4 regions of the Notoacmeibacter ruber genome follow, and region 1 is predicted to be linked to each of the others. Evidence: predicted binding sites of a transcription regulator. Region 1 holds the regulator's gene; each other region holds the start of a gene.
The links. Region 1 encodes LexA, which represses DNA repair genes until DNA is damaged. Its sites were predicted from a motif close to TGTTCNNNNTGTGTTCNG; they were not measured.

Region 2: the regulator LexA is predicted to act here: its motif matches at 2,250-2,267, upstream of D8780_RS10085 (putative DNA modification/repair radical SAM protein).
Region 3: the regulator LexA is predicted to act here: its motif matches at 2,256-2,273, upstream of D8780_RS11475 (helicase-related protein).
Region 4: the regulator LexA is predicted to act here: its motif matches at 2,062-2,079, upstream of D8780_RS01340 (DNA recombination protein RmuC).

What each region holds. Positions count from the first base shown of each region.
Region 1 is NZ_RCWN01000001.1:1,441,261-1,446,084, reverse strand. Features, by position in the region: gene D8780_RS06840 (ComEC/Rec2 family competence protein) at 1-1,584, shown strand, start outside; gene lexA (transcriptional repressor LexA) at 1,610-2,329, opposite strand; gene D8780_RS06830 (molybdopterin molybdotransferase MoeA) at 2,421-3,626, opposite strand; gene moaC (cyclic pyranopterin monophosphate synthase MoaC) at 3,635-4,117, opposite strand; gene trpC (indole-3-glycerol phosphate synthase TrpC) at 4,114-4,824, opposite strand, start outside.
Region 2 is NZ_RCWN01000001.1:2,112,609-2,117,432, reverse strand. Features, by position in the region: gene D8780_RS10090 (UdgX family uracil-DNA binding protein) at 1-1,005, opposite strand, end outside; gene D8780_RS10085 (putative DNA modification/repair radical SAM protein) at 1,016-2,248, opposite strand; gene D8780_RS10080 (WD40 repeat domain-containing protein) at 2,353-3,324, opposite strand; gene D8780_RS10075 (CobW family GTP-binding protein) at 3,324-4,394, opposite strand; gene D8780_RS10070 (creatininase family protein) at 4,448-4,824, opposite strand, start outside.
Region 3 is NZ_RCWN01000001.1:2,401,778-2,406,601, forward strand. Features, by position in the region: gene D8780_RS11475 (helicase-related protein) at 1-2,157, opposite strand, end outside; gene phbB (acetoacetyl-CoA reductase) at 2,677-3,405, opposite strand; gene D8780_RS11485 (hypothetical protein) at 3,526-4,275, opposite strand; gene D8780_RS11490 (acetyl-CoA C-acetyltransferase) at 4,380-4,824, opposite strand, start outside.
Region 4 is NZ_RCWN01000001.1:276,886-281,709, reverse strand. Features, by position in the region: gene truA (tRNA pseudouridine(38-40) synthase TruA) at 1-491, opposite strand, end outside; gene fmt (methionyl-tRNA formyltransferase) at 488-1,435, opposite strand; gene def (peptide deformylase) at 1,463-1,996, opposite strand; gene D8780_RS01340 (DNA recombination protein RmuC) at 2,113-3,216, shown strand; gene D8780_RS01335 (rhodanese-like domain-containing protein) at 3,301-3,684, shown strand; gene D8780_RS01330 (NADP-dependent oxidoreductase) at 3,704-4,735, shown strand; gene D8780_RS01325 (lytic murein transglycosylase) at 4,751-4,824, opposite strand, start outside.

The DNA of each region.
Region 1 (4,824 bases):
GCAAGGGTCAATCGGCTGCGCGAGACGATCGACCGACGGATCGCGATGGTTCTCAACGGGCCGAGCGCAGCCATCGCATCCGCTCTTATTGCCGGTTACGGCGCAGCGATCGGGGACGACGAACGCGAAGCGTTGCGGGTTAGCGGCCTGGCGCATGTTCTGTCCATCTCCGGCCTCCATATGGCCCTCGCTGCGGGCACGGTCATCGGCGCCATCAGGCTTGCCCTTGCCCTGTTTCCAACAATGGCGGCGCGGTATTCCATCCGTAAATGGGCGGCCGCTGGAGGTCTTTTGGCGGCTGGTGGCTATCTTGTGCTCAGCGGCGCGGCGATCGCTACACAGCGCAGTTTTATCATGCTGGCGATCATGCTCGCGGCGCTGTTGTGCGACCGTACCGCTATCACCATGCGCAACCTGGCATTGGCCATGGTTCTGGTGGTTCTGATTGCGCCTCACGAGGTCATAGGGCCGAGTTTTCAGATGTCTTTCGCGGCGACCGCCGCGCTCATCGCGGCGTATCGCTCGCACAGCCTCTGGCAGAGGCGGCGACACCTCGCCCGCGAGAGCCGTGCCGGTGCAGGCCTGCTGAATTTACCGGTTCGTTTCGGAGCGGGTATTCTCGCCACGACGCTTATTGCCGGCGCCGCCACGACCATCTTCGCGCTGTGGCACTTCCAGCGGGTCGCGCCGCTCGCACCGCTCGGCAATCTACTCGCGGCGCCGGTTATCTCTATCCTTGTCATGCCGATGGCCGTTCTTTCGCTTCTGCTCATGCCGTTCGGACTCGAAGCACCGTTTCTCAAACTGATGGGTGAGGGCATCGAGGCGATGCTATGGATCGCCAGATTTGTTTCGGAAATCTCGCCCCCCGATCGTGCCGGGCTCGTCGCCGGCCAAGGCGTTATGCTTCTGACAATCGCTCTGGCCCTGTTTGCCGTCCTGCAGACCGCCCTGCGCTGGACAGCACTTCCGTTCGCGATCATCGGCCTCGGCCTGCTGGGGACCGGCGAGAGGCCCGCCGGTTTCATTCTGGATAATGGGCGCGCCGTCGCGCTGGCGGGTGCCGAGGGTACGATGATCTCCAATCGGGCGAGACTATCGAACTTTGTCGGCGATCAGTGGATGGCTGCGCTCGGCGCTGAACGTCTCATCGGTCCCCAAAAAGTTGTCGAACCGAGTGGCGCCCCTATGATCGCACGATCTGACGAGCGTTTCTTCTGCAGCGAACGCCTTTGTCTTTACGACCCACCCGACAGCCTCCCCATCATATGGCTGAAATATGCGGAGGATCGCGCGTCATGGTGCGGGCGCGCCGCCATTATCGTCATTGGGGACACGACGCAGCCCAAGGCCGGACGATGCTCCACGCGTTCACCGACCCTTACGATCGATCGCATGGATTTGGCCAAACACGGCTCCGCCGCTCTGTGGAGAAAAGAGGGCGGCGGCTGGAGCGTCAGCTATTCGTTCAAAGACATGTCGATGCCCTGGCACGATGCCAGGCGATGGAGCCGCCCCGCCCGCGGCCTGCCAGACTGGACTCCGCGCAAACGCGATACGTCTGGAGACAAGGACAAACCCTGAAAATCGCTGCGGGCCGAGCCGCGCCTTAATACCGGCGCAGGAGGCCGACAAGGCGACCCTGCACCTTGACCCGATCGGGGGGGAAGATTCGCGTCTCATAGGCGGGATTGGCTGCCTCGAGTGCGATGGAGGCTCCCTTGCGGCGAAAGCGCTTCAGCGTCGCTTCCTCGTCATCGACGAGAGCGACCACAATATCGCCCGGATCAGCAACGGTGCCATCCTTGATAATGACCGTGTCACCGTCGAGGATACCCGCCTCGACCATCGAATCTCCGCGCACTTCCAATGCGTAATGAACGCCGCCGGCGATCATGGATGGCGGAACCGCGATACTGTCGGTCTGCTGCTGAATAGCGGAAATCGGAACACCCGCGGCGATGCGGCCCATGACCGGAACACTGATGCCAGATTCATTGGCGGCCTCAGACGGGCCGCGACCAGGACCCGAAGAAGAGGGCGCTTCTTTCTTCTTGCCGAGACTGCCTTCGATGACAGAGGGACGAAAACCCGTATTGCCGCCCGGCGCAGCCGTATTCGGCAGACGGATGATTTCCAGCGCACGCGCCCTGTTCGGCAGACGGCGGATGAAACCACGCTCCTCCAGTGCCGTAATCAGTCGGTGAATGCCGCTTTTCGATGCGAGATCGAGCGCATCCTTCATCTCGTCGAAGGACGGTGGAATGCCTGTCTCCTTCAACCGTTGGTCGATATAGAGAAGAAGTTCACGCTGTTTCTTAGTCAACATCGCTGCGCCTCGCAGAATCAAAGCGATACATAGAATGAACAGACACTATCTGTTCTTCTCATGTTCTGCAAGTAGGTCCCGCAGGGTAAGGTCAGCGCCAGAGGTCGACAAGTACCTTTTCGCCAGGTTCAGCAGCTGGCGCGTGCGGCGGGCGAACAATGAGCGCGTTGCCGATGGTCATGACGCGGAGGAGGGAGGAATCCTGCGAACCGGCCGGTTCGACCGTCCAGCAGTCGCCATCATAGGAGGCCGAGGCGCGCATGTAATGCTGGCGACCGGAATTGGCCTCGAGATGTGCGGTCAATTGGGCCGCCACTGTCTTCGGTTTGTAAGTGGAGCCCAGAAGCCGGCACAGAAGAGGGCGCAGGAAGAGGTGCGCGCAGACCATGGAGGAGACAGGATTGCCCGGCAGGCCCAGGACGTGAATGCCGTCAAGCCGCCCCACCATGAGGGGCTTTCCGGGCCGCATCGCGATCTTCCAGAAATCAAGGACCATACCAGCGTCGACCATGGCCTTCTGCACCAGATCGTGGTCACCGACCGAAGCTCCTCCCAGCGTCACGATGACGTCGCAGTCCTGCGATTGAGCCTTGTCGATCGCGGCTTGCAGGGCCGCAGGCTTATCAGGCGTAATCCCCAGATCGAGTGCAACGCCGCCCATCTCGCTCACGATTGCGGAGATGCCATACGTGTTGGAAGCGATGATCTGACCGGGAGCGAGGCTTTCGCCGGGCGCTTTCAGTTCGTCGCCCGTGGCGAGAATGGCGACGCGCGGCTTGCGGTGGACGTCGACGGTGGGATGCGAGGCTGCGGCAGCGAGGGAGAGGGCAGCGAAATCAAGTTTCGTTCCGCTTTCCAGCATCAGATCGCCCTCGGAAAAGTCGACGCCGGCAGGCCTTACATGCCGTCCCACCGGTTCCTTTTGGGTCGGTCTGACGGTTTTGTCGTCAATACGTTCGGCATTTTCCTGCATCAGAACCGTATCGGCGCCGTCCGGCATGGTCGCGCCGGTAAAAATCCGCACAGTCTGGCCCGGTTCGACAGAACCAGGGAAGGGGTGTCCGGCGGCCGATTCGCCGATCAGTTCCAAGGGCACGCCATCCGGATCGAGATCAGCAGCCCGCACGGCATAGCCATCCATGGCGGAGCCTTCAAAGGGAGGCTGGGTCCGTTTCGCATGAAGCGGCGATGCAAGAATGCGTCCCACCGCAGCGTCAAGAGCGACCGTCTCGGCAGACAAGGGGGATGCCTGCTTCAGAAGGCGTGAAAGAGCCTCGTCAACCGGGAGCAACGCCATGGATCGTCCTATTCCGTTCGCCAGTCGCCGGATTTGCCTCCGGTCTTTTCAATGAGAGTCACGTCGCCGATTCGCATGCCTTTATCGACGGCTTTGGCCATGTCGTAGATGGTGAGAGCCGTGACGGAAGCTGCAGTCAGCGCCTCCATTTCGACGCCGGTCCTGCCCGTCAATCGTGCGAGCGCACGAATGCGCAAGCCCGGCAAGGATTGATCGGGCTCGATTTCGACGGCGACCTTGGTCAGCATTAGCGGATGGCAGAGGGGAATCAGTTCGTGGGTGCGCTTGGCAGCCATGATGCCGGCAATGCGCGCCGTGCCGATGACATCGCCCTTCTTCGCATCGCCGGCGAGGATGATCCGGAGGGTCTCGGGCTTCATTGTGACGGTGGCACCTGCAACGGCGGTGCGAACTGTCTCCGCCTTGTCGCCGACATCGACCATATTGGCTTCGCCCGATGCGGCCAGATGGGTCAGTTCATCTTCGCTCATACCGTCGCACCTGCCTGAGCGCGGGCGAGCAGTCGTTGCGTCGCCGACGTCACATCGGCTTGACGCATGAGACTCTCACCGACGAGGAAGCATTCGATACCATGGCGCGACAGGCGTGCACAATCATCGGCCGTGGCGATGCCGCTCTCTGCAATTACGATACGGTCGTCAGGAACCATCTCCGCCAGCCGCTCTGATGTTTCGAGAGTGACTTCGAATGTCCGCAGATCGCGATTGTTGACGCCGATAAGAGGCGATGAGAGACGGCGAAGTGCGCGTTCCAATTCGTTTTCATCATGCACTTCGATGAGCGCGGCCATCCCCAATTCATGGGCCGTCTCTTCAAGCGCAAGCGCTTCATCGTCCGAGAGGCTGGCCATGATGATCAGAATGGCGTCGGCCTGCCAACTGCGTGCTTCATAGACCTGATAGGGCTCGAACATGAAGTCCTTGCGCAGCGCCGGCAGCTCGCAGGCCCTCCTCGCCTGGGTCAGATAATCGGGGTGGCCCTGAAAGGAGGGCCGGTCGGTCAGGATCGACAGGCAGGCCGCACCGCCTGCCGCATAAGCCGCGGCGAGGGCGGGCGGATCGAAATCGGGTCGGATGAGGCCCTTGGATGGGCTCGCCTTCTTGATCTCGGCGATGAGGCCGGGGCGACCTTCCGCGATGCGCTTTCGCAAAGCGCCGGCAAAATCACGCGGAGGGGC
Region 2 (4,824 bases), 670 kb from region 1:
TTCGCCGAAAACCGTCTGGGTGGCCGGCTCGTGGAGGGGGCAGAGGCGGCAGGCCTCCGCCTGTTTTCGCAAGGTGGCCAAGTCGTTGGCAGGAGGCGGCGGCGCATTGTCGGTTTCGGCCATATGAGCACTCCTCCAGTGCCGGTCGCGAATGGCGGCATGGGTCGGCGGAGGGGTGCTGGGCATGGCGGCAACCATGGCCTTCGCCCGGTTCTCGGCACCCGCGATCATGTCCGGAATGAGCGCCGCCTCCGGCATGTTTTTCCAGTATTTCTTCGGCATTTCCGACTGCATTGCCTTCACCTTCAATCGGGCAGGGTTGAAGATGTTGGAGAAATAGGTGCGCCACAGTTCCTCGGTCGCATCATCTGACGGTGCATCCGAACGTCGCGCGGGCGGTCCCGCAGTGAGCGTTTCACGATCCCAATGTATCGACCCCTTCGGCGTCAGGATCGACCAGTTCATCTGCGCGAAGCGGCGCGTGAAAAAGCCGGCCTCACGTTCGACGATGAAATGATCGGGTTCGAACCACGCGACATAATGGGCTTCGTCGTCCCTCGCGTCCATATCGCCGGTCTTTCGAAAGCGCACGAAAGCATGCATCTTGTGCGCGTCGCGGCGAATGGACTTCCCCATGGCTTCGAGGCGCCGAATGTCGGGGTCGGACGCGATTTTCATCAGATTGGGCTCGGCGAGAAGCCGGCAAAGCAGGTGATAGAGAAAGTCGTAGCGATCTGCATCGGAGTGATGGGTGGCCGTTTGCGCCTTCTGCACGAAACTTTTGGCAATATCGAAAGTGATATCTCCAGACGCGTTGGGCAGAGGTTCTGAGGCGCCGGCAAAAAGCGATTGCGACGACGATGACGGTGTCAGGAACGTGACGGATGACGCAGGTACGCCCGACATCGCCAAAGCGCGTGCGGCTTTGCGCCAGCCCTCGAAATCGGTCTCGGTTTTCAACGAGATCGTAAAATACTCGCTCGCAGTTCCCGCATCTTCTGTCATTGTCGCCCCACTAAAAAAGGGCCAGTTGCTGCGGCTCTGGCGAGAGACGCGCGCGAAGGTTTTCCATCTCGGTCAAGCCGCCGGGTGACCAGCCCACCGCCGTAATGAACGGCCTGATCTTTTCGATGGATTGGACAAGCGCGCCGATATCTTCCAGCCGGAGCGTGCGGTAGCGGCGCACTTGCAGAATTTTCATCACCGATTTGGCACCCAAACCAGGGACGCGAAGCAAGGTCTCCTTGTCGGCACGATTCATGTCGACTGGAAAAAGATGTCGGTTCCGCAGCGCCCAGGCGAGCTTCGGGTCGATCGCAAGATCGAGCATGCCGTCGGGCGATCCGGCCAGGATCTCTTCATTATCGAATCCGTAAAATCGCATCAGCCAATCGGCCTGATAAAGCCGGTGCTCGCGCATCAAAGGCGGTTTCATCAGGGGCAGGGCGGCTGATGAGTCCGGAATGGGTGAAAAGGCCGAATAATAGACGCGCTTCAGATGATATGAACTGTAAAGCCTGGCAGAGCTTTTCAGAATCACCGCATCCGGCGCCGGATCGGCACCGACGATCATCTGCGTGGATTGACCGGCCGGCGCGAAGCGTGGCTTTTTTCGTGTGCGGAGGGTCGGTTCGCTCTTCTCTTCGATCGCGCCGCGCACCGTTCCCATGGCACGGCGGATCGTCTGCGGCTTCTTTTCCGGGGCAAGGCGTTGCACGCCGCTATCGGTCGGCAGTTCCACATTGATGGACAAACGGTCGGCATATTGCCCCGCCTGTTCCAGCAGGGCCGGGTCGCATTCAGGAATGGTCTTCAGGTGAATATAGCCTTTGAAGCCATGGTCATTGCGCAGGCGACGGGCGATCTCGACCATCTCGCCCATCGTGTCATCGGGCGAGCGGATGACCCCCGATGAGAGGAACAGCCCCTCAATATAGTTTCGCTTGTAGAATTCGATGGTGAGATCCACCACTTCGGCAATGGTGAAGCGGGCCCGTTTCGTGTTCGACGACGATCGGTTGATGCAATAGCTGCAATCGTAGATGCAAAAATTGGTCAGCAGAATTTTCAGCAGCGAAATACAGCGGCCATCCGGTGCATAGGCATGGCAAATGCCCATGCCTTCGGTTGAGCCGAGGCCGCCCTTGCGGCTGTCGCGCTTGGCCGACCCGCTCGACGCGCAGGACGCATCATATTTGGCGGCATCGGACAGAATCGACAGCTTATCCCGAACACTGAGTTTACCCATATGTTCAGTTTATGTTCGTGTTAGGTTCACGTCAATAGAACATCGATTCGCGCCGATTCGATAAAATCGAATCTGAAGAAGCCGTTAAGCGGCGAACCGCGTCGTTACGCGCTGATATCGACGATGCCGCAATCGCCGGCTTCGGATCCGAAGGCCAGACGTTTGCCTGTTCCATCCCAGTCTATGGCGGTGATCGGCCCTTTGCCGGGGCGTCGCAACAGCGCCTCCTTGGAATCTTCGAACCGGACAGCCAGAATCATCCCGTCCTGATAGCCGATGGCGACCATCTCTTCCTTGGGATGGCACGCGACGGCGGTGACCTGCGAGTCGCCACGCGTGCCGAGTTCAAGCGGCGCCTTGCCCATCGGTCCGTCCTTGCCCTGAAACGGCCAGACAACGGCGGCGTTGGCGCCGGAGGACGCAAGCCATTTGCCTTTCGCGCTCCAGGAGAGGCTTTTGACCTTGGAGGGGTAGCCTTCCATGCGCATGTGGCGGCCGTCTGCCAAGCGCCAGCCGTGAAGAGCGGGCTCCTGCATGGCTGTAACCAGGCTGTCGCCATTGGGGGAAAAGGTGACAAGCAGATGCGCCCCGGCCCAGCCCAGAATCGTCGGCAGGCTTTCGGTGGCCGGAAAGTGCAGGCTCACGCCATTATAATGCGAGCAGGCAAGGCGCAGGCCTTTCGGCGCGAAACTCATGGCTTCCACGCTTCGCTCGTGCTCGATGGACTTCGCTCCGCCTTTTAGAAGCACCTTGGCAAACTTGCCATGGGAATAAGCGACCGTTCCGTCCGGCGCATAGGCAATGGCGGAAATCCATTTGCCTTTCTCACGAGCCAGTTCCTCGGTCGTCCCGTCGGCGTTGGTCGCAACCACGCGGCCATCCTCGCCGCCGGTCAGAATGCGGCGGCGCTTCTGATCGACCGCGAGGCAAAGAAGGCCATCATGGACTTCGATTTTGCCGGTCTCGCCGCCAAGCCGATGGAGAAAACCATCGGCATCGCCAAAAAATGCAACGTCTCCCAGCCAGCCGAGATGGGCAACGTGGCCGTCAACATCGAGTGGAGCGACCGAGGGCATCAGGCGGCTTTCGTCTGACAGGCTTCGAATTGCTCCCGAAGAGAGGCCTCGTCCAGATCGCGACCGATCAGGACAAGCCGGCTCTCGCGGGCTTCGTCCGCGCGCCAGGGACGCTGATGGTCCCCTTCAATGATCATGTGCACGCCCTGAACGACGTAACGATCATCATCTCCATCAAAGGCGATGATGCCCTTTAGGCGCAGAATGTCAGGCCCTTTCACCTGCGTCAGGTTCTGGATCCAGGGGAAGAAGCGGCTCTGGTCCATCGCGCCCCCGCGCAGCGAGACGCTCTTGACCGTCAGATCGTGAATATCGGCCGGGCCATCGCCGTGGTGGTGATGATGGTGTTCATGGTCGTGATCATGATGGTGATGATCGCAAGCCGGCCCGCATTCGTGAGCGGGATCGTCGTGATCGAGGAAATGCGGATCGTTATCGAGCACGCGTTTCAGGTCGAACGCGCCGCGATCGAGAACCTTCGCGAGATCGACATTGGAGCGCTCGGCATGATGGATCGGCGCGATCGGATTGAGAGACCGCACGAGGCGTTCGACATTGGCCAGTTCATCGGCGGAAACCAGATCCGTCTTGTTGAGGACGACGACGTCGGCGAAGGCAATCTGGTCCTCGGCCTCGCGGCTGTCCTTCAGTCGCTGGGGCAGATGCTTGGCGTCGACCAGAGCGACCACGGCGTCGAGCGCCGTCTTCGAGCGGACGTCGTCATCCATAAAGAAGGTTTGCGCCACGGGTGCAGGATCGGCAAGGCCGGTCGTCTCGACGACGATAGCGTCGAAGCGCCCCGGTCGGCGCATCAGGCCCTGGACGACGCGGACGAGATCGCCGCGCACCGTGCAGCAGACGCAGCCATTGTTCATTTCGTAGATCTCTTCGTCGCTCTCGACGATGAGGTCATTGTCGATGCCGATCTCACCGAATTCGTTGACGATGACCGCATAACGCTTGCCGTGGGCCTCAGAGAGAATGCGGTTGAGGAGGGTGGTCTTACCTGCCCCAAGATAGCCGGTGAGAACGGTGATGGGTGTGAGCTGCTGCTGAGCGGCTTCGGTCATGAAAGAACCTCTGAAATGTTTGGCCCCATATAGGAGCGAGCGGTGCCGCGTTCCTAGGGGGCGGAGGACGAAAAGCGCGTCAGATCAAACGCTGCAATGTCGCGGGCGAGGGCCGCGAGGCCTTGTGCAGCCAGATCGATAAGCTGACGCCCGATCTCGGCATTGGCGGCAGCCGCGTCGCCCGTAGCACCGTCGGCATTCAGATCGTCCATCATCCAGCCGAAGGCGTGCGAGCCATATGCGCGCAGATGGGTGAAACGCTCGGAGAAATCGGACTGGGCGCTGGGAAAATCGGCCGCCTTTTGCATTTCTACACGCTCGGGCGCGATAGCCAGCATGACCGAGGTCTCGATCTGGCCGGCGTGAATGCCGAGCGCGCGTTCTTCAGCGGAAACGATGCCGCCCGGCTGGATGAACCGGTGCCAGTTCG
Region 3 (4,824 bases), 960 kb from region 1:
GACCACATCGCCCTCACCCGGTTCCCCGCGCGCATCGTTCGCCACCTGCCAGAGCGTGGTGAGCAGGCCGGCCGGAGCCGGCTTCAGCAAGGCCGGAACAAAAATGTGATAGGCGCCGAAGCGCACACCGAGCTTTCGGAGACCGGCGCGCGCGTCCTGATCGAGACCGCGCACATCCTCGGCCACCTTGCGGCGGTCGATAACGCCGAGAGCTTCATAGAGCTGGTAGGCCAGCCCTTTCGCCATGCCTTCGAGGCCTTCGCCATTCTTGAGGTCGAGCAATTGCTTGAGCTGCAACTCGATCAGATGGCGCACATAACGCTCGGCCCGCGCCTGCACCTTGTCGCGCATCGGACCGGTCAACTGCTCATCTGCGAGGATAACGATACGTGGAGCGAGCACATCTTCGCCACTGGTGAGCGTCGCGACGGGATCTCCAACCCAGCGCATGACGCCATCCGAACCGACGGCCAGATCGTTGTTCGGCGCGGTGGAGAAATGCTCCGCCCGCTTCTCGAACTCTGCCGCCAGCGCCTTTTCCGCAGCGCTGCGAATGGCCTTGGCCTCTTCTCCCTCAGCCGCGCGATCAGCCGTAAAACGGAATCCGTTCAACGTACCGATCGTGTGACCCTCCACCGTTACCTCTCCGGCAGAGCCGATTTCCGCTTCCAGCATGGCATTCTCTCTCAGCCGCCTCATCAGAACGCTTGTCCTGCGGTCAACGAAGCGTTTCGTCAACCGCTCGTGCAGCGCATCACTCAATCGATCCTCGATACGCCGGGTTTCATCCTGCCAGTGAACCGGGTCTCGAAGCCAGCCCAAACGATGTGAAACATACGTCCATGTCCTTATCTGGGCGATTCGTGCGGACAGTGTATCGATATCGCCATCGGTCCGGTCCGCCCGCCGGACCTGGCCGGACATGTAATCTTCATCCACATGACCGTTCACCGCCAGATCCCGAAAGAGCTGGCCGATAATGTCGGCATGCTGCGCCGGCGCAATGCGTCGATAATCGGGCAGCGCGCAGCAATCCCACAGTAGAGAGACCTTGTTCCGCCCCACGGCCAGCTTGCGTATGTCCTCATCCTTGGAAAGGAAGGCCAGCGCCTGTGCATCGGTTGCCGGCAGGGCGCGTGTCAGCCCCTCCATATCCATGATGGCCTCAAGGGAGCCCATGAGGGACTTCACCGAGGAAAAATCGAACGTGCGGCTGCGCCATTGCAATGTCCGGACGGGCGCAAATTCATGGCCCTCGATCCGCTTGACGACCTCCTCGTCAAACGGCTCCTGCAGCCCCGTGACCCCGAACGTGCCATCATTCTGATAGCGCCCGGCCCGGCCCGCAATCTGCGCCAGTTCCGCCGGATTGAGCGCCCGGTGCTGAAATCCGTCGAACTTCCAGCTTTGCGCAAATGCCACATGATCGACATCGAGATTGAGGCCCATGCCGATCGCATCGGTGGCGACGAGATAGTCCACATCGCCATTCTGGTAGAGCGCGACCTGAGCATTGCGCGTTCTTGGCGATAGGGCGCCCAGCACAACGGCCGCGCCGCCCCGCTGCCGGCGGATCAGTTCGGCGATGCCGTAAACCTGATCGGCGGAAAAGGCGACGACCGCCGAGCGGCGCGGCAAGCGCGTGATCTTTTTGGAGCCCGCATAGGCAAGATGCGACAGGCGTGGACGGGTGGTGATCGTAATACCCGGCAGAAGCCGGGACAAAATGCCGGACATCGTCGCAGCACCGAGCAACAGCGTCTCGTCCCGTCCGCGCAGATGCAGGATTCGGTCCGAGAAAACATGGCCACGCTCCAGATCTCCGGCAAGTTGAACCTCGTCGATCGCGACGAAGGAAACGTCTGTCTGGCGCGGCAGGGCCTCGACCGTGCATACACTGTAGCGCGCACCCTGTGGTGCGATCTTCTCTTCACCGGTGACAAGGGCGACGTTGGCTGCGCCGACCCGTTCGCAAACCCGGCCATACACTTCCCGCGCCAGAAGCCGAAGAGGCAGCCCGATCATGCCGGAGGGATGGGAAACCATCCGATCGATGGCCAGATGCGTCTTGCCCGTATTGGTCGGCCCGAGAATGGCGGTAACGCCCGAGCCGGAAAACGGCGACTGGGCCTTCTGCTTTTTCTGCGTGATCCGCATAACTGCCTTCGTATTGGCAGGGCGCGTTGCGTCAAGCCCGCGCCGTGCCGTCTCCCACAGGTCCATACATAGCGATCCGAGCGCCGGACGTTAAGGGTCGGAACGGGAATGGAACGAACCATGCCCGAATCGCGAGGATCAACGAATTTCTGGTTTGTTCTCCACCAGATCAGCCATGGAATCAGAAGAAAGGGACCATATCTGGTTGCGCCGGCTCGTTCTTTTCGCGCTGCCGATCGACAAAAGTTAACGACGAGCCGATCCAGGCTCACGCGGTCAGGCTTTCGTTAGGAGACCTTAATCGGAGATGAACGCCAGGCCGGACTAATATTTTGATTTTATTAATATTCGGAACACGGTCCGAACGAATCGTGCACGAAGGAGAACGGGCCGATTCGCCATTTTTTCCGAGTCGATTCTCTAACAAGACCTAAAGGCCCGAAGGCAGGGAGAAGAAAACAGTGAGGGCACGCCCGAAAAGGACGCGCCCTCAATCATTTTTCCGGAAATAAGGTTCAATCAGTGCAGATACTGCCCGCCATTCGCGGAGACCGTCGAGCCGGTGATGAAGGCGGCTTCATCGGACGTCAGAAAGAGGACGCAGCGGGCGATTTCTTCCGGCTCGCCGAGACGACCGACGGGAATCTGCGGCAGAATCGTTTCGTTCATGACTTTTTCCGGGATGGTGCTCATCATCTCGGTATTGATGTAGCCAGGGCATATCGCGTTCACCGTGATGCCTTTCCGCGCTCCTTCCTGCGCGAGAGCCTTGGTGAACCCGATATCGCCGGCTTTTGCCGCGGAATAGTTCGCCTGGGCGAACTGGCCCTTCTGGCCGTTGACGGAAGAAATATTGACGATCCGGCCAAACCCGCGCTCGCGCATGCCCTCCCAGACATTGCGCGTCATGTTGAAAAGCCCGGTCAGATTGGTGCCGATGACCGAATTCCAGTGCTCCGATGACATCTTGTGAAAGGGGGCGTCGCGGGTAATGCCCGCATTGTTCACCAGAATCTCCACCGGCCCGCCAAGCTCCTCCTCCACCTTGGCGATTCCGTCCTTGCATGCGTCAAACGATGCGACATCCCATTTATAGGTCTTGATACCGGTTTCGTCGGTAAAGGCGGCGGCCTTTTCGTCATTGCCCGCATAGGTGGCGGCGACCGTGTGGCCAGCCTCCTTGAGCGCTTTGGAGATCGCAGCGCCAATACCGCGGCTACCTCCCGTCACGATTGCTACACGTCCCATTGCTCTCCTCCCAATTCACGGACCCATATCCGTGCTCTCCCCTAAAATTTGTAGGACAGGGGGACTTCAACGCAAGTCCTTAATTCAACTTAGTTTTTGCCGCAGTGCAGCACGGTTGAGTCAGGACCGTGCTCGCACTGGGACCGTCATAATTGTTTGGGCGAAGGAGAGAACCAGCCCCACAATTCCAAAACTGGCGACAAGAATGAGCCAACTTGCGGAGGATGATCGGAATGTGAATTGCTCGACGACAACGTAGCTAATTATTGGCAACGCAAAGACAAAGCCCACCAAAGCGCGCCACCAATTCGTTTCTGCGATAGGGAAATAGACCGGTTTTCGACCGCGGTTGGCCAAATGGAATATCAAAGTGACGATGCTAAGCGATACAAAAATAAACCAGCCACCCGATATCGCCCCAATAATTGGAAAAATGAGTGTATCGGCAGATCCATTTAGTCGACTGCGTTGCGATTCGAGAACGGCGTTGGCCATAGTGTATCCAACGAGGCTTATTGAAATCGCTATAATAAGAACGATTTCCCTGCCAAGCCTGACGGCTCGTTTCGTCCGTGCGAAGGCGGGACCAAAGGATAAGGCCATAGCAAGAAGCAACCCCAGCGTCAAATCGAATAGGCCCGCATCCAAGCGTTCGTATCGACCGCCTTCCATAGCCTCCCGCCGCTCATACCAACTTTCGAAAAAGACCTTTCGTTCTGGACCGGATGTCGGCGGGGCCTCCCTGGCAAGAGCTTTCAGATCGCTCGTAGAGAGCCCTGGCGCCAATTCTGGCAAGGTCGTGGAATAAACAATCTCCGTAATGCCGACCAATACGAGAAGAACGCTCGCGATCCGGATGAAAAAGCGCAACGGTTTAGCCTTTCCGGCCATCTTGCTAAGCGACACGGACAATTGATCGACGCGACAAGCCCGACCATCCCAAGATTGGATAGACGGGCTTGCCAAAAGGTGGATCAGTTCATGCTTTCGACGCACATGGCAACGCCCATGCCCCCACCAATGCAGAGCGTGGCGAGGCCCTTCTTGGCGCCGCTGCGCTGCATTTCGAACATGAGCGTGTTGAAGATGCGAGCGCCGGATGCGCCGATCGGATGACCGATGGCGATCGCACCGCCATTGACGTTCACGATATCCGGGTTCCAGCCCATATCCTTGTTCACGGCACAGGCCTGGGCGGCAAAGGCTTCGTTGGCTTCAACGATATCCAGATCGTCGACCTTCCAGCCGGCTTTTTCGAGCGCCTTGCGCGACGCCGGAATCGGCCCTGTCCCCATGATCTGCGGATCGACACCGGCCGTCGCCCAGGAGACGATCCGTGCCATCGGCGTGATACCGCGCTTGGAGGCCTCCTCCTCGGTCATGAGAACGACCGCCGCCGCGCCATCATTGATGCCCGAT
Region 4 (4,824 bases), 1.2 Mb from region 1:
GTGAAATCGTGGGTGCCAAGCAGACGCTTCGCCCCTTCATTCATCCTGTCGACGTCAAGAAGGCCCTTTCGGATCCACCAAGCGCGCTCCCGCTCGACCGTTAGCGGCGCACGGCGATTGATGATTCGATAAAGATAGCGGCGGCCGGTTGCCGAGAAGCGCGCCGAAAAATCATTGCCGACGGTCTCGCAATCCAGAAAAGCGACACGCTCATTGGCTTGGACGAGGAGAGCGTTGAGTGCCTCCATGACCCGAAAGGGCGTCTTGCCGGCCGGAATGTCAAAGTGGATGACCTGCGCCAGAGCGTGGACGCCGGTATCGGTGCGGCCCGCCGCGGTCAGCCGAACATCTGCACCGCAAAGGGAGTAGATCGCCTCTTCGATCGCCTGCTGCACCGAATGGCCGTTCGCCTGGCGCTGAAAGCCCTTATAGGGCGTGCCATCATATTCGACGGTTGCGCGATAACGCTGCGTTGGCTGCTCATCACTCATGGCAGCCGATCACCGACCGCCAGTGCGTTGCCCCGCAGGAAATCGTCGACATCGAGTGGCTTGCCGCCAGCCTTTTGCAGCCGCTCCAGAGCAACCGCGCCCTGCCCGCAGGCAATGACGGCCGGCTCGCCGACAAGCGTGCCGGCGGGTGTACCGTCGAGAGCATCGGAGCGGACAAGCCGCGTCTTCAGAATTTTGACCCGCTCGCGACGGCCAGCAAGATCCATCTCGCACCAAACCCCTGGAAAGGGCGACAGCCCACGCACATGATCATGCACTGCCTGCGCATCGGCGCTCCAGTCGATCCGGGTTTCGGCCTTGGCGATCTTGCCGGCATAGGTCACACCCTCCTCCGGCTGGGGCGTCAGGGTGATCTCCCCAGCTTCCAGCGCCGCGATCGCGTCGACCATCAGCGACGCGCCGGCCTCTGCCAATTGATCATGGAGTTCGCCAGCCGTCATGTCGCTTTCGATGGGCACCCGCTTTTCCATCGCGACGGGTCCGGTATCAAGACCGGCTTCCATCTTCATGACCATCATCGCGGTTTCGCGATCGCCGGCCATGATGGCCCGCTGTATCGGCGCCGCACCACGCCAGCGCGGCAGGGCGGACGCGTGAGCGTTGAAACAGCCATGGCGGGGCGCATCCAGGACCGGCTGCGGCAGAAGCAGCCCGTAGGCCACGACAATGCCGACATCGGCGTCCAGCGTGGCGAATTGTTCCTGTTCGTCCGCACTCTTCAATGCCGAGGGATGCCGAACGCAAAGTCCCAACTCGTCCGCCGCGCGATGAACGGGAGACGGTGTCAGTTCCAGGCCACGGCGGCCTGCCGGACGGGGCGGCTGGGTATAGACCGCACGAATTTCGTGTCCAGCCTCATGGAGAGCGCGAAGGGTCGGAACCGAGAAATCCGGCGTACCCATGAAGATGACGGAGAGAGCCATGGGTCCCCACTCCCTGCGGGATTGCGATCAGAGCAGGCGGGTACCGCCCCGCTCCTTGGCGAGTTTCTTGAATTTCTTGATCACCATCTCGCGCTTCAGCCGCGATATGTGATCGATGAAAAGAACGCCTTCCAGATGGTCGATTTCGTGCTGGAGGCAGGTCGCCATCAATCCGTCCGCCTCGATCGTCTGCTTCTCGCCGGCAAGGTCCAGATACTCGACGGTCACGGTTGCGGGACGTTGAACTTGGGCGAAATAGTCCGGGATCGAGAGGCACCCCTCTTCATAAACATTCGGTTCGTCGCCATGCGCGACGATCGTCGGATTGATGAAGATATGCGGCGCGGGTTCGTCATCGTCTTTCGCCAGATCGATGGTGATGAGGCGCAGCGGCTCGGCGATCTGGATGGCGGCCAGTCCGATCCCCGGCGCTTCATACATCGTGGCCAGCATGTCGTCAGCGAGTTTGCGCACATCGTCATCGATCCGCTCGACCGGTTTCGAGGCCTGTCGGAGAATCGGATCTGGAATGACGACGAGTGGACGTTGCGTGCCTGACATGGAGGCGGTTTCTAAGCCGGACGCCAGCGATGTCAACTCTTGAAACGGTAAGGCTTCCGCAAGGACGTTTCTGATATGTTCTTGTCGTCTATCGACAAATCTGACAGTGTCGCTTCATGGAGACCGCTTCTCTGACAATGCCGATCGCTCTTCCCGGCGGATTGACGCTTCCGCTCTGGATGCTGGCTAGCGCTCTTTTGATTTTCGCTGTCGTGATCGGCCGCATGACGGCGGGACGGCACAACCTTGCTCGCGTGGAACATCAACAGGCCGAACTGGCTGGGCGTCTCGGCGCGCTGGCCGATCATATTGGCGAGCGGCAGGAAGCGCTGGATGCGCGCCTTGCCCGGCGGCTTGAATCGCTCTCTGGCCGGCTTGGCGAAAGCCTGACGAAGCAGAACAAGGCGACGCAGACCAACCTCACGGAACTGGCCGAACGGCTGGCAGTGATCGACAGCGCCCAACGCAATATCGGCGAACTGGCCGGAGAGATGATGGGTTTGCAGGCCATCCTCGCCGACAAGCAGACACGCGGACTGTTTGGCGAGAGACGGATGGAAGCCATCCTGCGCGACGCCCTGCCGGTGGGCAGCTTCGACCTGCAAACACGGCTGTCATCCGGCACCCGACCGGACGCGCTGGTTCACCTTCCCGGCGGCGCCCCGCCGCTTGCCATCGACGCGAAATTTCCGCTTGAAGCCTGGCGTGCGCTCGGAGAGGCGGATGACGATCTGACACGCGATGCCGCCCGAAAGCGCTTCCGCCGCGATATGGCGGTTCATGTCGATGCCGTGGCAGACAAATATCTCCGTCCCGGCGAAACTCAGGATTTCGCCTTTCTGTTCGTGCCGTCGGAGAGCGTCTTCGCCGACCTTCACGAGCATTTTGGGCCGATCGTCGAGCGCGCGGCGCGTCGACGGGTTATGCTCGTTTCGCCATCTCTTCTGATGCTCGCCCTCGGCATCGTTCACTCGATGCGCCGCGACGAAGCCATGGCACGCGAGGCTCACCGCATTCAGGCCGAAGTCGCTGCCCTCATGGATGAAATCGGCGCAGTCGATACGCTGCTCGGCAAACTGCAATCGCATTTTGGCCAGAGCCAAAAGGACATCGACGCGCTAGCCCGCACGATCGGACGCCTTACCCGCCGGGGTGACGCGATCGCGGCCGTCGAACTCTCTCCCAAGGACGATGCCGATTCCGCGATGGCCGCGGAGTAATTCGACCTCCGCGCCCTGTCTGAAAACGGCGGGTGACATATCTTAATTGGCGAATATCACCTCAACCACCGAGGAGGAACCCGCATGCAGGAAGAAAAGCTGGACAATGGCGTATTCGAGCGCTGGTCCGTCGACGATCTGGCCGAGGCGCTCTCCAGAAAGTCGGTCGTCGTCATCGATGTCCGTACGCCTCAGGAATATCTCTTCGAGCATATCGAAGGAGCTCTGAATGCGCCCATGGCCTTTGTCGACGGCACCGATCTGCCGAGCCGGGAAGGCAAGCCCATCGTCCTTCATTGCGGTTCGGGCCTGCGTTCCGAACGCGTAGCGAAAAAATATATGTCAGGGGTCGGTGGCCGTATCGCTCATCTGGAAGGTGGCTTCGCCAAGTGGAAAGAGGCCAGGAAGCCCTATATCGGCACGGACATGGCGACCGGAAATCCCAAGAAGGTCGCGCCCTCAGAATAGACAATCAAAGGTAAGATCGATGAGTATTACCGCCCGCCAGATCGTATTGGCGCAACATCCGCACGGAATGCCCACGGACGAGGACCTGCCGCTCAGGGAGAAGACCCTTGATGCACCGGCGCAGGGCGAAGTTTTGGTGCGTGTCATTTATCTCTCCCTTGATCCCTATATGCGCGGTCGTATGAGTCAGGCGAAAAGCTATGCGGCGGGGGTCGAGATCGGTCAGCCGATCACGGCCGAAAGCATCTGTGAGGTCGCGGACAGCAAAGCCGACGGCCTCTCGAAGGGCGATATCGTCCTGGCGCGGACGGGGTGGGTCGACCATGCCGTCATTAGGGGCGAGGATTGTCGGAAGATCGATCCCTCGCTGGCGCCGATCTCCACTCATCTTGGCGTCATGGGCATGCCGGGCTTTACCGCCTGGGTCGGTCTTATCGTTCACGGCAAGGTGAAGAGTGGCGACAGGGTATGCGTTTCTTCCGCCGCAGGCGCTGTCGGTCAGATCGTCGGCCAGATTGCCAAGGCGAAAGGCGCAACCGCCATCGGCATCGCGGGCGGACCGGAGAAGTGCCAGGAAGTCGAAGAAACCTTCGGCTTTGACGCGTGCGTCGATTACAAGACGGGCGACTTCAAATCATCGCTTGAATCCGCCGCAGGCGATGGTTTCGATATCTATTTCGAAAATGTCGGTGGTGACGTGCTCTTCAAAGTTCTGCCGCTGATGAAAGAGTTCGGCCGTGTGCCGCTCTGCGGCATGATCGCATGGTACAATCTGACCAGCGCGCCGGAAGGGCCCGACATGGCGCCGCAGATCTGGCGCAACATCCTCTCCAAAAAGCTGACGGTTCGTGGCTTCATCAATTACGATGATATCGAGCATCACGATGCCTTCCTTCAAGACATGAGCGGATGGCTGAAGGATGGAACAGTGAAATATCGCGAAGATATTCGCGACGGGTTGGAGAATGCACCGGCCTATTTCCGCGATCTTCTGTCGGGTGGCAATCGCGGCAAGATGGTCGTCAAGGTCGGCGAAGACCCGACCGAATGAGGCTTACGCGGGCGGCTATTTCAGCCGCCCCACCATCGCCTTTGTGGGGAAGCAGGTCGCCCTTTGTCCGCTGCGCTTCTGCCAGGCGC